Regions from separate parts of the Bacillus stercoris genome, predicted to be linked through region 1. Evidence: a T-box and tRNA genes for the amino acid it is inferred to sense, from the RefSeq annotation. Region 1 holds a T-box; the other holds one or more tRNA genes.
What was found. A T-box is a leader RNA that pairs with one kind of tRNA and senses whether it is charged. The one in region 1 lies ahead of valS (valine--tRNA ligase), so its partner is inferred to be a tRNA-Val.

Region 1 (7,994 bases):
CAAGCTTCAAAATCACTGTCGATTAAAAGCTGTCCTAACTGCTGTGAGACATCCTTTTCACTTGCTAAGCCTGCAATAACATACGTATACCCGTCATCCTTTGACAGTGACACGGCGGAATAACCTTTTTCGGTCAATTGTTTTGTTAACGTTTCGGCACCCTTTTCATTTGAAAATTTCCCGGCTTGCACAGCGTATGTTTTGTATGTACCTTCAGTTTGTGCCGCTTGTTTTTCTGTGCCTGAGGTTTGTTTATCAGCAGAAGCATCTCCGGCTTTTGCCGTTTGGCTGCCTAGAGAATCCTCTAAAGAGGCCGGTGCTGACGCTTCTTTATTCCCCGACATGCTTAACGCGAATAGCCCTAACCCAGTGCCAATGACAGCCGCGAAGGCAATCGTCGCAGCCACTCTTTTTACTGGTTTGGCAGTCCCGGTCTTTCCTTTTGCATAAGACTTTGATTTTTTCTTTTGATAAGGAGGAACAACTTTAGGGTCCTCTTTAAACACCTTGTCCTCCTCGGAATCCCAATTAAATTCATCTTCATCAGGATGTTCCTGGGATGCCGCAACCTCTTGTTCTGCCTTTCTTTTTTCCTCCCAATTTGAAAATGTCATGCTTTTATCCGCCTCTGTATCTTGCGTCTCTTGTTCGTAAACTGTCTCTTCTTTTCCATTAATCGTCACCTTGAGGGCTTTTTCTGCGGCTTTACTGTTTTTTTTATTCTTTCTTTTTTTCAATTCCGCTTCCTCCCTTCATTTGCTTGACCGTTCTTGTCGGCTTTTCATGCTACACACTTTAGCACAGGCGAAAAAAAAAAGAACAAGACTTTTGTCGTCTTGTCCAAAAAACGTTCGTCAAATTTTTCAGCAGTCATCCCGATGCCATTTTGATATAAAACGAAATGATAGAGTTCCCATATAAATAGGTTAAAATACTCCCTGCCGCTATTGCAGGGGCAAAGGGAAGCGGCTGCTTTTTGGCGAGTCTACCAGTCAGAACAGCTGCCGACCCGTACAATGCGCCTATCAAAACAGAAAAGAAAAAGGCAGCCGCCAGCATTTTCACACCAAGCACAAAGCCAATCACCGCAAATAATTTAATATCTCCTCCCCCTACTCCCCCATGAGTGATTGCGGCAATTAAAGCCAGAAATAGAAATCCGGCTGCAGCACCTAACAGGCCTGCATACCAGGAATCAAGCGGAGAAATCAATCTCGCGGCCGCCAAAAAGGGAAGAAAGAAAATCAATATTCGATTTGGAATCAGCATATAATGAAGATCTGTCACTGCAACAATAATGAGAAGAGAGAAAAACACGACAGCGGTTAATAATTCCAGCGACATGCCAAAGCGTATTCCTGCGGCGGCAAATAAACACGCTGTCATAAGCTCTGCCGCGGGATACATAAAAGAAATCCTATGCCCGCAGCTTTTACATTTACCTTTTTGAAATAGGAATGACAGGATGGGAATTAATTCTGCAGGAGTCAAAGCCCGCCGGCAAAACGAGCATGATGAACGGGGCGCGATAATAGATAGATGTAAGGGGATACGGCGCCCGGCCGTATAGTAAAAAGAACCAAGGATAAGCCCGAAGATAAAAAGAATGAATAGCATAGACAACACACCTTTACTCACTGAGTTATGGTATGGATTGTAGCAAAATGAGAAACCTGAACTCCAATCGGGATTATGCAATTTTACACATAAAAAAGCCGGCAGAATCTTTTTTCGATTCTGCCGGAGCCGGACGCGTTTATTTCAACCGTTTGCGAATGTCAGAAATAAAATAAAGAGATCCGGTAATCAGCACGATTTCATGTGAGCCCTTTTTGCTTTCTATGAAATTGATCACATCGTCTGGATCTTCACTCCAGCTTTTATGGCTGATTTCACTTGCATCATAGAGATCTTTTGCAAGAGAAGCACGGGGAAAATCAAAAGAAGCAAAATGAATCTCATCAGCTATGGTTTCCAGTCTTTTAATCATGTTCTGATACGGTTTGTCCTTTAATGCGCTAAACACCACAGAAATGCGTGAATTGGCGAAACGCTGCTTCATCGTTTCCGCCAGCTGTTCAACACCTTCTTCGTTATGCGCACCGTCTAAGTAAACCGGAGGATCTTCTTGAACAAGCTCTAACCGTCCGGGCCAAGCAGCCTTCACAAGCCCGCTTCTTAATGCTTCATCACTGATATGGGCAATATTCTCCTTATTGAGCCACTCCGCAGCCAAAATGGATAAAGCAGCATTTTGTCTTTGGTGGGTGCCAATCAAGGATGTCCGAATATCTTCATAGCATTTTTCGCCCGTTTTGAATGAAAACTGTTCTCCTGCAGGCAGAGCCTTTTCATTGAAAATAGCACAGGTATCAAGTAATGACTGGAATGGCGCAGCATGCTGTTCAGCTTCATGGCGGATGACCTGTAAAGCTTCCGGCTGGGTAACTGCTGTAACGATTGGAATACCTTCTTTAATAATACCGGCCTTTTCTCCTGCAATTTCTTCAATGGTGTTCCCCAAAATATTCATATGATCGTGTCCGATGCTTGTGATCACAGTTAAAAGCGGCTCTACTACATTCGTAGAATCGAATCTGCCTCCCAAACCTGTTTCAAAAATAACAAAATCAACCTTATGAAATTCTGCAAAATATAAAAATGCACAGGCCGTCATAATTTCAAATTCTGTCGGCTGTCCGTGTTCCGTTTGATCAAGAGCTTCAACGTGCGGTTTCATTTGATTAACGAGTGCTGTCCATTCCTCATCTGTAATCGGTGTCCCGTTTACGCTGATCCGTTCATTAAACGTAATGATATAAGGCGATGTAAACGTTCCTACCGTATATCCGGCTTCCTGCAGCATAGAACGGATAAAAGCGACAGTTGATCCTTTACCGTTTGTTCCTGCGACGTGGAGCGCGCGGATTTTTTTTTCAGGATGTCCTAAACGCGCCATCAGCTGCTCCATTCGGCCAAGCCCGGGCTTCACCCCGAATTTCAGCCGCCCGTGAATCCAGCTGCGCGCTTCTTGATATGCAGTAAACAATGATAATCCCCTCTTTTATAAGACAAGGCGGTTTCTCTAGAAACCGCCCCGGCTTTTCATTAGCCCTTCAGCTCAGCCATTCGTTTTTGAACAGCGTCACGCTTTGCCACATAATCTTTTTCTTTTTCACGTTCTTCATCAATTACGTGTGCAGGCGCTTTTTTCATAAATCCTTCATTTCCAAGTTTCTTTTGGACGCGCTCGACTTCTTTCGTCAGCTTATCGAATTCTTTTTGCAGACGGGCAATTTCTTCATCAATATTAATTAAGCCTTCAAGCGGAAGAATAACCTCTGCTCCTGAGACAACGGCCGTCATCGCTTTATCAACAGCCTCGATATCCGTGCCGATTTTAAGAACGCTCGGATTCGTAAAGCGTTCAACATATGAACGGTTCGCTTCGAGGCGGGCTGCTATTTCTTCTGTGCCTGTTTTAATATACAGTTCAACCTGCTTGCTCATTGGCGTATTGACTTCACTGCGAATATTACGCACAGAACGGATCAGCTCAACAAGAAGCTTCATGTCAGCTGCCGCTTCAGTATCGGTATGCTCCGGCACGACAACAGGCCATTGACTTACTGTAATCGATTCCCCTTGGTGAGGAAGGTGCTGCCAAATTTCCTCTGTTAAGAATGGCATAAACGGATGGAGCAGACGCATCGTTTGATCAAGCACGTAAGCAAGGATGGAGCGGGTAGTTTTCTTAGCCGCTTCGTCTTCTCCATAGAGCGGAAGCTTTGCCATTTCAATATACCAGTCACAGAAATCATCCCAAATAAAGTTATATAAATGGCGTCCGACTTCACCAAATTCATATCGGTCAGCAAGCTGGGTCACGTGCTCGATCGTTTCATTTAATCGCGTTAAAATCCACTTGTCAGCGACTGATTTTTCGCCTGACAGATCAAGCTCATCGTACGTCATGCCATCCATGTTCATTAATGCAAAACGAGAGGCGTTCCAAATTTTATTGGCAAAATTCCATGTCGATTCCACTTTTTCATAGCTGAAGCGCAGATCCTGGCCAGGAGAGCTTCCAGTCGCAAGGAAATAACGCAGAGAATCAGCTCCGTACTTGTCAATGACATCCATCGGATCGACACCGTTGCCAAGAGATTTACTCATTTTCCGGCCTTGCTCGTCACGGATTAAACCATGAATTAAAACATCCTTGAACGGGCGCTCGTTTGTAAATTCAATGCCTTGGAAAATCATGCGTGACACCCAGAAGAAAATGATGTCATACCCTGTCACGAGAACGTCTGTCGGATAGTAGCGTTTAAAGTCTTCAGCTGTTACATCAGGCCAGCCCATTGTGGAGAAAGGCCATAGCGCAGAACTGAACCATGTATCCAGCACGTCTGTATCCTGTTCCCAATTTTCCCTATCCTCCGGCGCCTCAAGCCCGACATATAGCTCTCCTGTTTCTTTATGATACCAGGCAGGAATACGATGGCCCCACCACAACTGACGGGAGATACACCAATCGCGAATGTTTTCCATCCAGTGTAAATACGTTTTTTCAAAACGGTCAGGCACAAAATTGACTTTTTCTTCTTTCTTTTGCAGCTCAATCGCTGCATCAGCAAGCGGCTGCATGCGCACGAACCATTGTGTAGAAAGATAAGGCTCCACAACAGCCCCGCTTCGTTCACTATGGCCGACAGAATGCATATGATCCTCGATTTTAAAGAGAACTCCCGCTTCCTGTAAATCTTTCACGAGCTTTTTGCGGCATTCAAAACGATCCATACCTTGATAGTGCAATGCATTTTCATTCATCGTGCCGTCTTCATTCATGACAAGAATGCGTTCTAAATTGTGGCGGTTGCCAAGCTCGAAGTCGTTCGGATCATGAGCAGGCGTAATTTTCACCGCACCTGAACCAAATTCCATATCAACATAGTCATCACCGACAATCGGAATTTCACGATTTACAATCGGCAGTATCACCGTTTTTCCGATAAGGTGTTTATAGCGCTCGTCTTCAGGGTGAACAGCAACTGCTGTATCACCGAGCATCGTTTCAGGACGTGTCGTCGCAATTTCAATTGAACCTGTCCCATCAGCAAGTGGATAGCTCATATGATAGAACGCGCCTTGAACATCCTTGTAAATCACCTCAATGTCGGATAGGGCTGTCTTTGTCGCTGGGTCCCAGTTAATAATATATTCGCCTCTGTAGATCAGGCCTTTTTCATAAAGCTTAACGAATACTTCCCGTACCGCTTTGCTTAAGCCCTCATCCAGCGTAAAACGTTCCCGGGAATAATCAAGGCCAAGACCTAATTTCGCCCACTGGCTGCGAATAAAGTCAGCATACTCTTCCTTCCACTTCCACGTTTCTTCGAGGAATTTTTCACGGCCTAAATCGTAGCGGGATTTGCCTTCTTCACGAAGTTTCGCCTCCACTTTAGCCTGTGTCGCGATGCCGGCGTGGTCCATGCCAGGCAGCCACAGCACATCATAGCCTTGCATGCGCTTCATTCTTGTTACAATGTCTTGCAGCGTTGTATCCCATGCGTGGCCAAGGTGTAGTCTTCCAGTTACGTTTGGCGGCGGGATGACAACAGAGTATGGCTCTTTTGCCTGGTCACTGCCCGCTTCAAAAAATTTTCCTTTTAGCCAAAAATCATATCGGTCTTTTTCGACCGCTGCCGGATCATATTTCGTCGGCATTGTTTGTTCATTCGTTTCCATCATAACCCTCCAGCATGTTTAAAAATGGCTGAGAACGAAAAAAGAGCTCTTCATCCCTGTAAAAGGACGAAAAACTCTTTCGCGGTACCACCTTTTTTCATGAACTCTATCAGTTCATGCACTTATAACGGATAACGGGTGTTTCCCGAATTTCTCTACTCTTCCTTCAAGAAATTATGCTCCCGGGCGACCTTCCAATCAGACAGCATAAGAAGCCTTTCAGCAAACGGCTTCTCTCTCTGCATGCGCCTTTTTTGTACTCTTCCCGTTCTAAGCAGGTGTATTTATCAGCTCATTGTATACATTATTTATGTTCTTTATTATAGTAAAAGTGTTTTTGATTCGTCAATCATCTTTTCCAAAAACACCGCTTTCTATACAGATAGGCAGGCACCTATTGCCCAAGTTTACATATGATGCTTGTAAATGCGTAGAGGAGGATGCACTGTGAAGAAACGTTTCAGCTCTTATTCGCTGCCGCCATGGGTCAGGCAAATTCGGCTTGTATCCGCACAAGTGATTATTCCCATTACGATTTTTCAAGGAATCAGAACCATTTTCTTTCCGACAACCTTTGATGTTTTGCTGCTCGCAATCCTAATCTTTTTAGCTTGCGCCCTTCATTTAGAATGGATATAAACAAACAAGTCCGCGCCATTAAGACGTGGACTCGTTTTCAGCCTGAAATTTTTTCTCTTGTTCAATCTGATGAATTTTCATTACAAACGGCTCTATATTTTTCATTTGCCAATACGCCTTTAATAATTGTGTACATTCCTCTTTTTCATGCTGTCTTTTCCCGGCTTGATAACCGTTCAGCACCTTGTACATGGCTTGCGGATAAGCCATATAGCTGAGAAATAGACTGACTTCCGCTTCACGTAAAGGAAATGATTTCGTGTATCCATAAAACCATTCGACGCATTCCGGACAAGCTTTCGGAAAGCCTCTGAACATTTTTGTAAAAAAGCCGAGCAGGTCGTTTTGCGGCGGGCCGACAGAAGCTCTTTCGAAGTTTGTAAAATATCCCGTCCCGGTATCATTATATAGAAAATGGTGTATAGACAGGCTGCCGTGGTTCATTACAACCCTTGAAACATCCTTTTCTTTTGCCGACTCATACCAGTCCTCCAGCCGCTCCAGCGCAAAGTTCACCGCGGAAATGGTTTCTGAAAAATAGGTGATGGCCTGAAGTTCAAAAGGAGAAAGGTACCACTCCTTCTCTGCTCTATCCACAAACTGTTCATAGAAGATCTTGTCATGTTCCCACTTTTTTTTCGTTTGATCGTAATACCGTTCAATCTCATCACGCCTAACCTTTAGTTCCTGCATGGTTCTTTCGTGAAGGCGGGATGTCTCTCTAAATAAATAAGCATGTTTCTGATCACGTTCTTCTTCTTGGTCAAATTGGAGCCAAGGCATTAAATAGTAGGTATCTCCGTATTGCCTGCCTGCTGAGAAAAACTCACCGCTATTTGTTCTGTATACGGGAACAAAAGAACGAAAACCTTTTTCCTCAATCGCCACCATATGATCTGTAAATTGCCTGCCGCGACCCTCTTTCAACTTTTTCAGGGCGAATACGCCGTAGTCTGTATACACTTTCCAAACAAGAGGACTGACAGGCTCAATAAATTGAGCAGTCAGTCCGTATTCCTGAAGAACCGATTGGGTATCTTCCATTTCATTCACCACATTTTCCGATCGCTTACGGTTTATGCATGGCTATTTTTATATTGAGGAATATAGAGAATCTGTCCTGCTTTTAATTCATCATCCAAGGCTAAAGAATTCATCCTGATCAGCTGCTGGGATGTAATTTCATACCGTTCGCATAAACGTTCGATCGTATCTTCCTGCTGCACAATGCAGATTTTCATTCTCGAAAACTCATCCTCTTCTCTTGTAAAAAGTTTCGTTAGATAAAGAGAATTATCACTTTCCTTTGTTTGAGGTTCCTTCGTTTCAGCAGCAGGAGAAACCCTAGGAACAGCATTCGTTTCCTTCCTTTCAGTCTCAGAGGATTCAGGCAGCTGGAAGGATTGAAAAGGTGTTTCTTCCATAGGCTCTTCAGCCGGTGGTGTTTTTCTCACTTCAATTTCGAAGCTTTCTTCCTCTTGTTCTTCCTCCTCCAGCAGCTTAGGCGCTGAATAAAAAGAATCCTCCTCTTCTTGTTCGGGCAGGAAGGTACGATAGGCCGGTTCAGGCGATTCTTCTTGAGCCTCCTCTGAGCCTGTTTTTTG
Region 2 (7,994 bases), 300 kb from region 1:
CCGAATGCCAATGACTTATCCTTGGGAGTCAGACTGCGAGTGATAAGATCCGTAGTCGAAAGGGAAACAGCCCAGACCGCCAGCTAAGGTCCCAAAGTATACGTTAAGTGGAAAAGGATGTGGAGTTGCTTAGACAACCAGGATGTTGGCTTAGAAGCAGCCACCATTTAAAGAGTGCGTAATAGCTCACTGGTCGAGTGACTCTGCGCCGAAAATGTACCGGGGCTAAACGTATCACCGAAGCTGCGGACTGTTCTTCGAACAGTGGTAGGAGAGCGTTCTAAGGGCTGTGAAGCCAGACCGGAAGGACTGGTGGAGCGCTTAGAAGTGAGAATGCCGGTATGAGTAGCGAAAGAGGGGTGAGAATCCCCTCCACCGAATGCCTAAGGTTTCCTGAGGAAGGCTCGTCCGCTCAGGGTTAGTCGGGACCTAAGCCGAGGCCGAAAGGCGTAGGCGATGGACAACAGGTTGATATTCCTGTACCACCTCCTCACCATTTGAGCAATGGGGGGACGCAGGAGGATAGGGTAAGCGCGGTATTGGATATCCGCGTCCAAGCAGTTAGGCTGGGAAATAGGCAAATCCGTTTCCCATAAGGCTGAGCTGTGATGGCGAGCGAAATATAGTAGCGAAGTTCCTGATTCCACACTGCCAAGAAAAGCCTCTAGCGAGGTGAGAGGTGCCCGTACCGCAAACCGACACAGGTAGGCGAGGAGAGAATCCTAAGGTGATCGAGAGAACTCTCGTTAAGGAACTCGGCAAAATGACCCCGTAACTTCGGGAGAAGGGGTGCTCTGTTAGGGTGCAAGCCCGAGAGAGCCGCAGTGAATAGGCCCAGGCGACTGTTTAGCAAAAACACAGGTCTCTGCGAAGCCGTAAGGCGAAGTATAGGGGCTGACGCCTGCCCGGTGCTGGAAGGTTAAGAGGAGCGCTTAGCGTAAGCGAAGGTGCGAATTGAAGCCCCAGTAAACGGCGGCCGTAACTATAACGGTCCTAAGGTAGCGAAATTCCTTGTCGGGTAAGTTCCGACCCGCACGAAAGGCGCAACGATCTGGGCACTGTCTCAACGAGAGACTCGGTGAAATTATAGTACCTGTGAAGATGCAGGTTACCCGCGACAGGACGGAAAGACCCCGTGGAGCTTTACTGCAGCCTGATATTGAATGTTGGTACAGCTTGTACAGGATAGGTAGGAGCCTTGGAAACCGGAGCGCCAGCTTCGGTGGAGGCATCGGTGGGATACTACCCTGGCTGTATTGACCTTCTAACCCGCCGCCCTTATCGGGCGGGGAGACAGTGTCAGGTGGGCAGTTTGACTGGGGCGGTCGCCTCCTAAAAGGTAACGGAGGCGCCCAAAGGTTCCCTCAGAATGGTTGGAAATCATTCGCAGAGTGTAAAGGCACAAGGGAGCTTGACTGCGAGACCTACAAGTCGAGCAGGGACGAAAGTCGGGCTTAGTGATCCGGTGGTTCCGCATGGAAGGGCCATCGCTCAACGGATAAAAGCTACCCCGGGGATAACAGGCTTATCTCCCCCAAGAGTCCACATCGACGGGGAGGTTTGGCACCTCGATGTCGGCTCATCGCATCCTGGGGCTGTAGTCGGTCCCAAGGGTTGGGCTGTTCGCCCATTAAAGCGGTACGCGAGCTGGGTTCAGAACGTCGTGAGACAGTTCGGTCCCTATCCGTCGCGGGCGCAGGAAATTTGAGAGGAGCTGTCCTTAGTACGAGAGGACCGGGATGGACGCACCGCTGGTGTACCAGTTGTTCTGCCAAGGGCATCGCTGGGTAGCTATGTGCGGACGGGATAAGTGCTGAAAGCATCTAAGCATGAAGCCCCCCTCAAGATGAGATTTCCCATTCCGCAAGGAAGTAAGATCCCTGAAAGATGATCAGGTTGATAGGTCTGAGGTGGAAGTGCGGCGACACATGGAGCTGACAGATACTAATCGATCGAGGACTTAACCACATTTTGAATGATGTCATACCTGTTATCTAGTTTTGAGAGAACACCTCTCTAAAGGCGGACAAGGTAAGGAAACTCCGCTAAGGGCTCTCACATCCTGTGAGAAACGCCCAGTACCTTCATCCTGAAGGCATTTGTTTGGTGGCGATAGCGAAGAGGTCACACCCGTTCCCATACCGAACACGGAAGTTAAGCTCTTCAGCGCCGATGGTAGTCGGGGGTTTCCCCCTGTGAGAGTAGGACGCCGCCAAGCAATTGCACGTTAGTGCAATTATGGAGGATTAGCTCAGCTGGGAGAGCATCTGCCTTACAAGCAGAGGGTCGGCGGTTCGAGCCCGTCATCCTCCACCATTCTTTATTATACATATCGGTTTACATATATGCCGGTGTAGCTCAATTGGTAGAGCAACTGACTTGTAATCAGTAGGTTGGGGGTTCAAGTCCTCTTGCCGGCACCACTTTTATATGATATAATACTTAAGTCTCTTGTAAGAAGAGCCATTAGCTCAGTTGGTAGAGCATCTGACTTTTAATCAGAGGGTCGAAGGTTCGAGTCCTTCATGGCTCACCATTTACATGTTGCGGATGTGGCGGAATTGGCAGACGCGCTAGAATCAGGCTCTAGTGTCTTTACAGACGTGGGGGTTCAAGTCCCTTCATCCGCACCATTTCTGCGGAAGTAGTTCAGTGGTAGAACACCACCTTGCCAAGGTGGGGGTCGCGGGTTCGAATCCCGTCTTCCGCTCCAACTATACCATCCACGCCGGGGTGGTGGAATTGGCAGACACACAGGACTTAAAATCCTGCGGTAGGTGACTACCGTGCCGGTTCAAGTCCGGCCCTCGGCATTAAGTTTTGCGCCCGTAGCTCAATTGGATAGAGCGTTTGACTACGGATCAAAAGGTTAGGGGTTCGACTCCTCTCGGGCGCGCCATGATCTATATGAAATCGGGAAGTAGCTCAGCTTGGTAGAGCACATGGTTTGGGACCATGGGGTCGCAGGTTCGAATCCTGTCTTCCCGACCATTCCTGGGGCCTTAGCTCAGCTGGGAGAGCGCCTGCTTTGCACGCAGGAGGTCAGCGGTTCGATCCCGCTAGGCTCCACTTGGTTTCTAAAAAATATTTGGCGGTGTAGCTCAGCTGGCTAGAGCGTACGGTTCATACCCGTGAGGTCGGGGGTTCGATCCCCTCCGCCGCTACCAATGGACCTTTAGCTCAGTTGGTTAGAGCAGACGGCTCATAACCGTCCGGTCGTAGGTTCGAGTCCTACAAGGTCCACCACTATACGGAGGAATACCCAAGTCTGGCTGAAGGGATCGGTCTTGAAAACCGACAGGGGTGTCAAAGCCCGCGGGGGTTCGAATCCCTCTTCCTCCGCCATACATATTTCCAATCATCGCGGGGTGGAGCAGTTCGGTAGCTCGTCGGGCTCATAACCCGAAGGTCGCAGGTTCAAATCCTGCCCCCGCAACCAAATTTTAAAATGGTCCGGTAGTTCAGTTGGTTAGAATGCCTGCCTGTCACGCAGGAGGTCGCGGGTTCGAGTCCCGTCCGGACCGCCATTTAAATACTTAGGCTCGGTAGCTCAGTTGGTAGAGCAACGGACTGAAAATCCGTGTGTCGGCGGTTCGATTCCGTCCCGAGCCACCATTTTATCAATATATATTTTGGCGGTTGTGGCGAAGTGGTTAACGCACCAGATTGTGGCTCTGGCATTCGTGGGTTCGATTCCCATCAATCGCCCCAAATAAAAATTGCGGGTGTAGTTTAGTGGTAAAACCTCAGCCTTCCAAGCTGATGTCGTGGGTTCGATTCCCATCACCCGCTCCATTTCTATATCGTCATGGGCCTGTAGCTCAGCTGGTTAGAGCGCACGCCTGATAAGCGTGAGGTCGATGGTTCGAGTCCATTCAGGCCCACCATGACTTTTATATTCCACAGTAGCTCAGTGGTAGAGCTATCGGCTGTTAACCGATCGGTCGCAGGTTCGAATCCTGCCTGTGGAGCCATATGGAGAAGTACTCAAGTGGCTGAAGAGGCGCCCCTGCTAAGGGTGTAGGTCGTGTAAGCGGCGCGAGGGTTCAAATCCCTCCTTCTCCGCCATATGATTACAAATATAAATTTATAATTGTCGGCCCGTTGGTCAAGCGGTTAAGACACCGCCCTTTCACGGCGGTAACACGGGTTCGAATCCCGTACGGGTCATCCAAAAGCCTTGCATATCCTGCAAGGCTTTTTTATTTTTATCAATCATGGATATGTCATAAGCTTCGTTCTATTTTAAAACACGCAACAAAAATCTCCATATATTTCGTTTTTCTTCAGAAAATGAAGTTAATTGTCTATAAGTATAAGCGCTTTCAGGAAAGGGCTTTTTTTTATTTCTTCGAATAAATACTATAAATGAAAACTATGATGTCAGAAAGGATGATTACATGGCCGCTGCCAGCCCTACAGCACATGATGTTTATCTTTTTCACGAAGGCAGTCTGTTTAAAAGCTATCAGCTGTTTGGCTCGCATTTTCGTGAGCTGAATGGCACAAGCGGATATGAATTCTGTGTGTGGGCGCCCCATGCGTCGGAAGTACGAGTGGTTGGGGATTTTAACAGCTGGTCGGGAGAACAGCATGTGATGCACAGAGTGAATGATAATGGCATTTGGACGTTATTTATTCCGGGTTTAGGAGAAAAGGAACGATATAAATATGAAATCGTGACGAATTGCGGTGAGATTAGGCTGAAGGCAGATCCATACGCCATTTATTCAGAAGTCAGACCAAACACAGCGTCACTTACTTACGATTTGGAAGGGTACAGCTGGCAAGATCAAAGATGGCAAAAGAAACAGAAGACTAAGACGCTGTATGAGAAACCTGTTTTCATTTATGAACTGCATCTCGGGTCTTGGAAGAAGCATTCTGATGGCAGGCATTACTCCTATAAAGAGTTAAGTCAGACACTTATTCCGTATATCAAAGAGCATGGGTTTACCCATATTGAACTGCTTCCGGTGTATGAGCATCCATATGATCGTTCCTGGGGCTACCAAGGAACGGGGTATTACAGCCCGACAAGCAGGTTTGGCACACCGCACGATCTGATGAGGTTTGTTGATGAATGTCATCAACAAAATATCGGAGTCATTTTAGATTGGGTTCCTGGACATTTTTGTAAAGATGCACATGGCCTTTATATGTTTGATGGAGAACCGCTTTATGAATACAAAGAAGAACGAGATCGGGAGAACTGGCTATGGGGCACGGCAAATTTTGACCTGGGAAAACCAGAAGTTCATAGTTTTTTAATTTCGAATGCGTTGTACTGGGCGGAATTCTATCATATAGATGGATTTAGGGTTGATGCAGTGGCTAATATCTTGTATTGGCCAAATCAGGATGAACGCCACACGAATCCATATGCTGTTGAATTTTTAAAAAAACTCAATCAAACCATGAGAGAGGCATATCCACAGGTGATGATGATCGCGGAAGATTCTACAGAATGGCCTCAAGTGACAGGTGCCGTTGAGGAAGGGGGGCTTGGTTTTCATTATAAATGGAATATGGGATGGATGAATGACGTACTGAAATACATGGAGACGCCGCCTGAAGAAAGGCGGCATTGTCATCAGCTTATCTCTTTTTCATTACTGTATGCGTTTAGTGAACATTTTGTGTTGCCGTTTTCTCATGATGAAGTCGTATACGGAAAAAAATCACTTCTTAATAAAATGCCTGGCGACTACTGGCAGAAATTTGCCCAGTATCGGCTTTTGCTGGGCTATATGACAGTGCATCCCGGAAAGAAATTGATCTTTATGGGATCAGAGTTTGCCCAATTTGATGAATGGAAAGATACAGAACAGCTTGATTGGTTTTTGGACTCCTTCCCCATGCATCAGAAAGCCAGCGTTTTTACGCAAGATCTTCTCCGCTTTTATCAAAAAAGCAAAATCCTTTATGAACATGACCATCGTGCACAATCGTTTGAATGGATTGATGTCCATAATGACGAACAATCAATCTTTTCTTTTATTCGCTATGGCAAAAAGCACGGTGAGGCGCTTGTCATCATTTGTAATTTTACACCCGCGGTCTATCATCAATATGATGTTGGAGTTCCTTTTTTGACCCAATACATCGAAGTGCTGAACAGTGACAGTGAAACATATGGAGGCTCAGGACAAATCAATAAAAAGCCGTTAGCGGCCAAAAAGGGTGCTCTTCATCATAAACCATGTTATATCACGATGACCATCCCCCCTTACGGCATCTCGATTTTACGGGCGGTTAAAAAAAGAGGAGAGATAAAAAGATGAAAAAACAATGTGTAGCCATGCTCCTTGCCGGCGGGAAGGGCAGCCGTCTCAGCGGATTGACAAAAAATATGGCCAAACCGGCTGTATCTTTCGGGGGAAAATACAGGATTATTGATTTCACCCTAAGCAACTGTTCCAATTCAGGCATAGACACAGTCGGGATTTTAACACAATATCAGCCGCTTGAGCTGAATTCCTATATTGGAATTGGCAGTGCATGGGATCTTGATAGATATAATGGCGGAGTGACGGTTTTACCTCCTTATGCCGAGTCATCAGAAGTCAAATGGTATAAAGGGACGGCAAGCGCCATTTATGAAAATCTCAATTATTTGAATCAGTATGATCCTGAGTATGTACTGATTTTATCAGGGGATCACATATACAAAATGGACTACGGCAAAATGCTGGACTTTCACATTGAAAAGAAAGCAGATGTGACCATCTCTGTCATCGAAGTGGGCTGGGAGGAAGCAAGCCGGTTCGGGATTATGAAGGCCAATCCAGATGGGACGATCACACAATTTGATGAAAAGCCCAAGTTCCCTAAGAGCAATCTTGCCTCAATGGGAATTTATATCTTCAATTGGCCGCTTTTGAAACAGTATCTTGAGATGGACGATCAGAACCCTTATTCTAGCCACGACTTCGGCAAGGACATTATTCCTCTGCTTTTGAAGGAGAAAAAGAAGCTTTCCGCTTATCCGTTCAAAGGATATTGGAAGGATGTCGGAACAGTGCAGAGCTTGTGGGAAGCCAATATGGATTTATTAAAAGAGGACTCGGAGCTGAAGCTGTTTGAACGCAAATGGAAAATTTACTCCGTCAATCCAAATCAGCCCCCGCAATTTATTTCATCTGATGCACATGTTCAAGATTCGCTTGTGAACGAAGGTTGTGTTGTGTATGGAAATGTGTCTCACTCCGTTCTTTTTCAAGGTGTGACTGTCGGTAAGCATGCGACTGTCAAATCATCCGTCATCATGCCGGATGTGACGATTGGGGAGCATGTAGTGATTGAAAATGCCATCGTTCCTAAGGGGATGGTGCTCCCGGATGGTGCAGTGATTCGCTCCGAAAAAGACATTGAAGAGGTGCTGCTCGTTTCAGAGGAATTTGTAGAAAAAGAATTGATTTAATTACTGAACAGGGGGCAGAATCAGTGTTCAATAATCAAATGTTAGGTGTTATAGATGAAACCACATATAAGCATTCTCTTCAGGATTTAACAGCACAGCGGTCGCTTGGGGCGATTCCTTTTGCCGGCAGATACCGTCTGATTGATTTTATGCTTTCCAACATGGTGAATGCGGATATTAGGAGTGTTGCCATTTTTCCGAAGTATCGTTACCGTTCGCTCATGGATCACCTTGGGGCAGGTAAGGAATGGGATTTGCATCGGAAAAAGGACGGTCTCTTTTTTTTCCCGTCTCCCCATCTTCATCACGAATACGATGAATTCGGTTCCTTTCGCCAGTTTTCGGACCATCTAGATTACTTCCACAGAAGCACGCAGCAATATGCGGTTATCTCCAACAGCCATACCGTATGCAACATTCAATTTCAATATGTGCTGAAACGCCATCAGGAGGTTGGCTGCGATGTCACCGAGGTATTTCAGGACGGCCAGTCGCTGCAAATCTATATCATGTCTACAACACTTTTAAAGGAGCTGATCTACGGACATAGCGAAAAAGGCTATAAAACCAT

Region 2: it encodes a tRNA-Val, which carries the amino acid that the T-box ahead of valS (valine--tRNA ligase) is inferred to sense. The anticodon was not compared.

What each region holds. Positions count from the first base shown of each region.
Region 1 is NZ_CP121861.1:1,516,236-1,524,229, reverse strand. It holds gene QA442_RS07845 (SPOR domain-containing protein) at 1-737, opposite strand, end outside; gene QA442_RS07840 (prepilin peptidase) at 871-1,617, opposite strand; gene QA442_RS07835 (bifunctional folylpolyglutamate synthase/dihydrofolate synthase) at 1,757-3,049, opposite strand; gene valS (valine--tRNA ligase) at 3,109-5,751, opposite strand; T-box leader at 5,811-6,033, opposite strand; gene QA442_RS07825 (hypothetical protein) at 6,199-6,390, shown strand; gene cotN (spore coat protein CotN) at 6,409-7,434, opposite strand; gene QA442_RS07815 (LysM peptidoglycan-binding domain-containing protein) at 7,467-7,994, opposite strand, start outside.
Region 2 is NZ_CP121861.1:1,220,768-1,228,761, forward strand. It holds rRNA gene QA442_RS06290 (23S ribosomal RNA) at 1-1,968, shown strand, start outside; rRNA gene rrf (5S ribosomal RNA) at 2,103-2,218, shown strand; tRNA gene QA442_RS06300 (tRNA-Val) at 2,241-2,316, shown strand; tRNA gene QA442_RS06305 (tRNA-Thr) at 2,348-2,423, shown strand; tRNA gene QA442_RS06310 (tRNA-Lys) at 2,461-2,536, shown strand; tRNA gene QA442_RS06315 (tRNA-Leu) at 2,547-2,633, shown strand; tRNA gene QA442_RS06320 (tRNA-Gly) at 2,639-2,713, shown strand; tRNA gene QA442_RS06325 (tRNA-Leu) at 2,728-2,813, shown strand; tRNA gene QA442_RS06330 (tRNA-Arg) at 2,823-2,899, shown strand; tRNA gene QA442_RS06335 (tRNA-Pro) at 2,915-2,991, shown strand; tRNA gene QA442_RS06340 (tRNA-Ala) at 2,997-3,069, shown strand; tRNA gene QA442_RS06345 (tRNA-Met) at 3,091-3,167, shown strand; tRNA gene QA442_RS06350 (tRNA-Ile) at 3,170-3,246, shown strand; tRNA gene QA442_RS06355 (tRNA-Ser) at 3,253-3,345, shown strand; tRNA gene QA442_RS06360 (tRNA-Met) at 3,363-3,439, shown strand; tRNA gene QA442_RS06365 (tRNA-Asp) at 3,451-3,527, shown strand; tRNA gene QA442_RS06370 (tRNA-Phe) at 3,540-3,615, shown strand; tRNA gene QA442_RS06375 (tRNA-His) at 3,636-3,711, shown strand; tRNA gene QA442_RS06380 (tRNA-Gly) at 3,722-3,795, shown strand; tRNA gene QA442_RS06385 (tRNA-Ile) at 3,811-3,887, shown strand; tRNA gene QA442_RS06390 (tRNA-Asn) at 3,900-3,974, shown strand; tRNA gene QA442_RS06395 (tRNA-Ser) at 3,978-4,068, shown strand; tRNA gene QA442_RS06400 (tRNA-Glu) at 4,099-4,170, shown strand; gene glgB (1,4-alpha-glucan branching enzyme) at 4,401-6,284, shown strand; gene QA442_RS06410 (glucose-1-phosphate adenylyltransferase) at 6,281-7,423, shown strand; gene glgD (glucose-1-phosphate adenylyltransferase subunit GlgD) at 7,447-7,994, shown strand, end outside.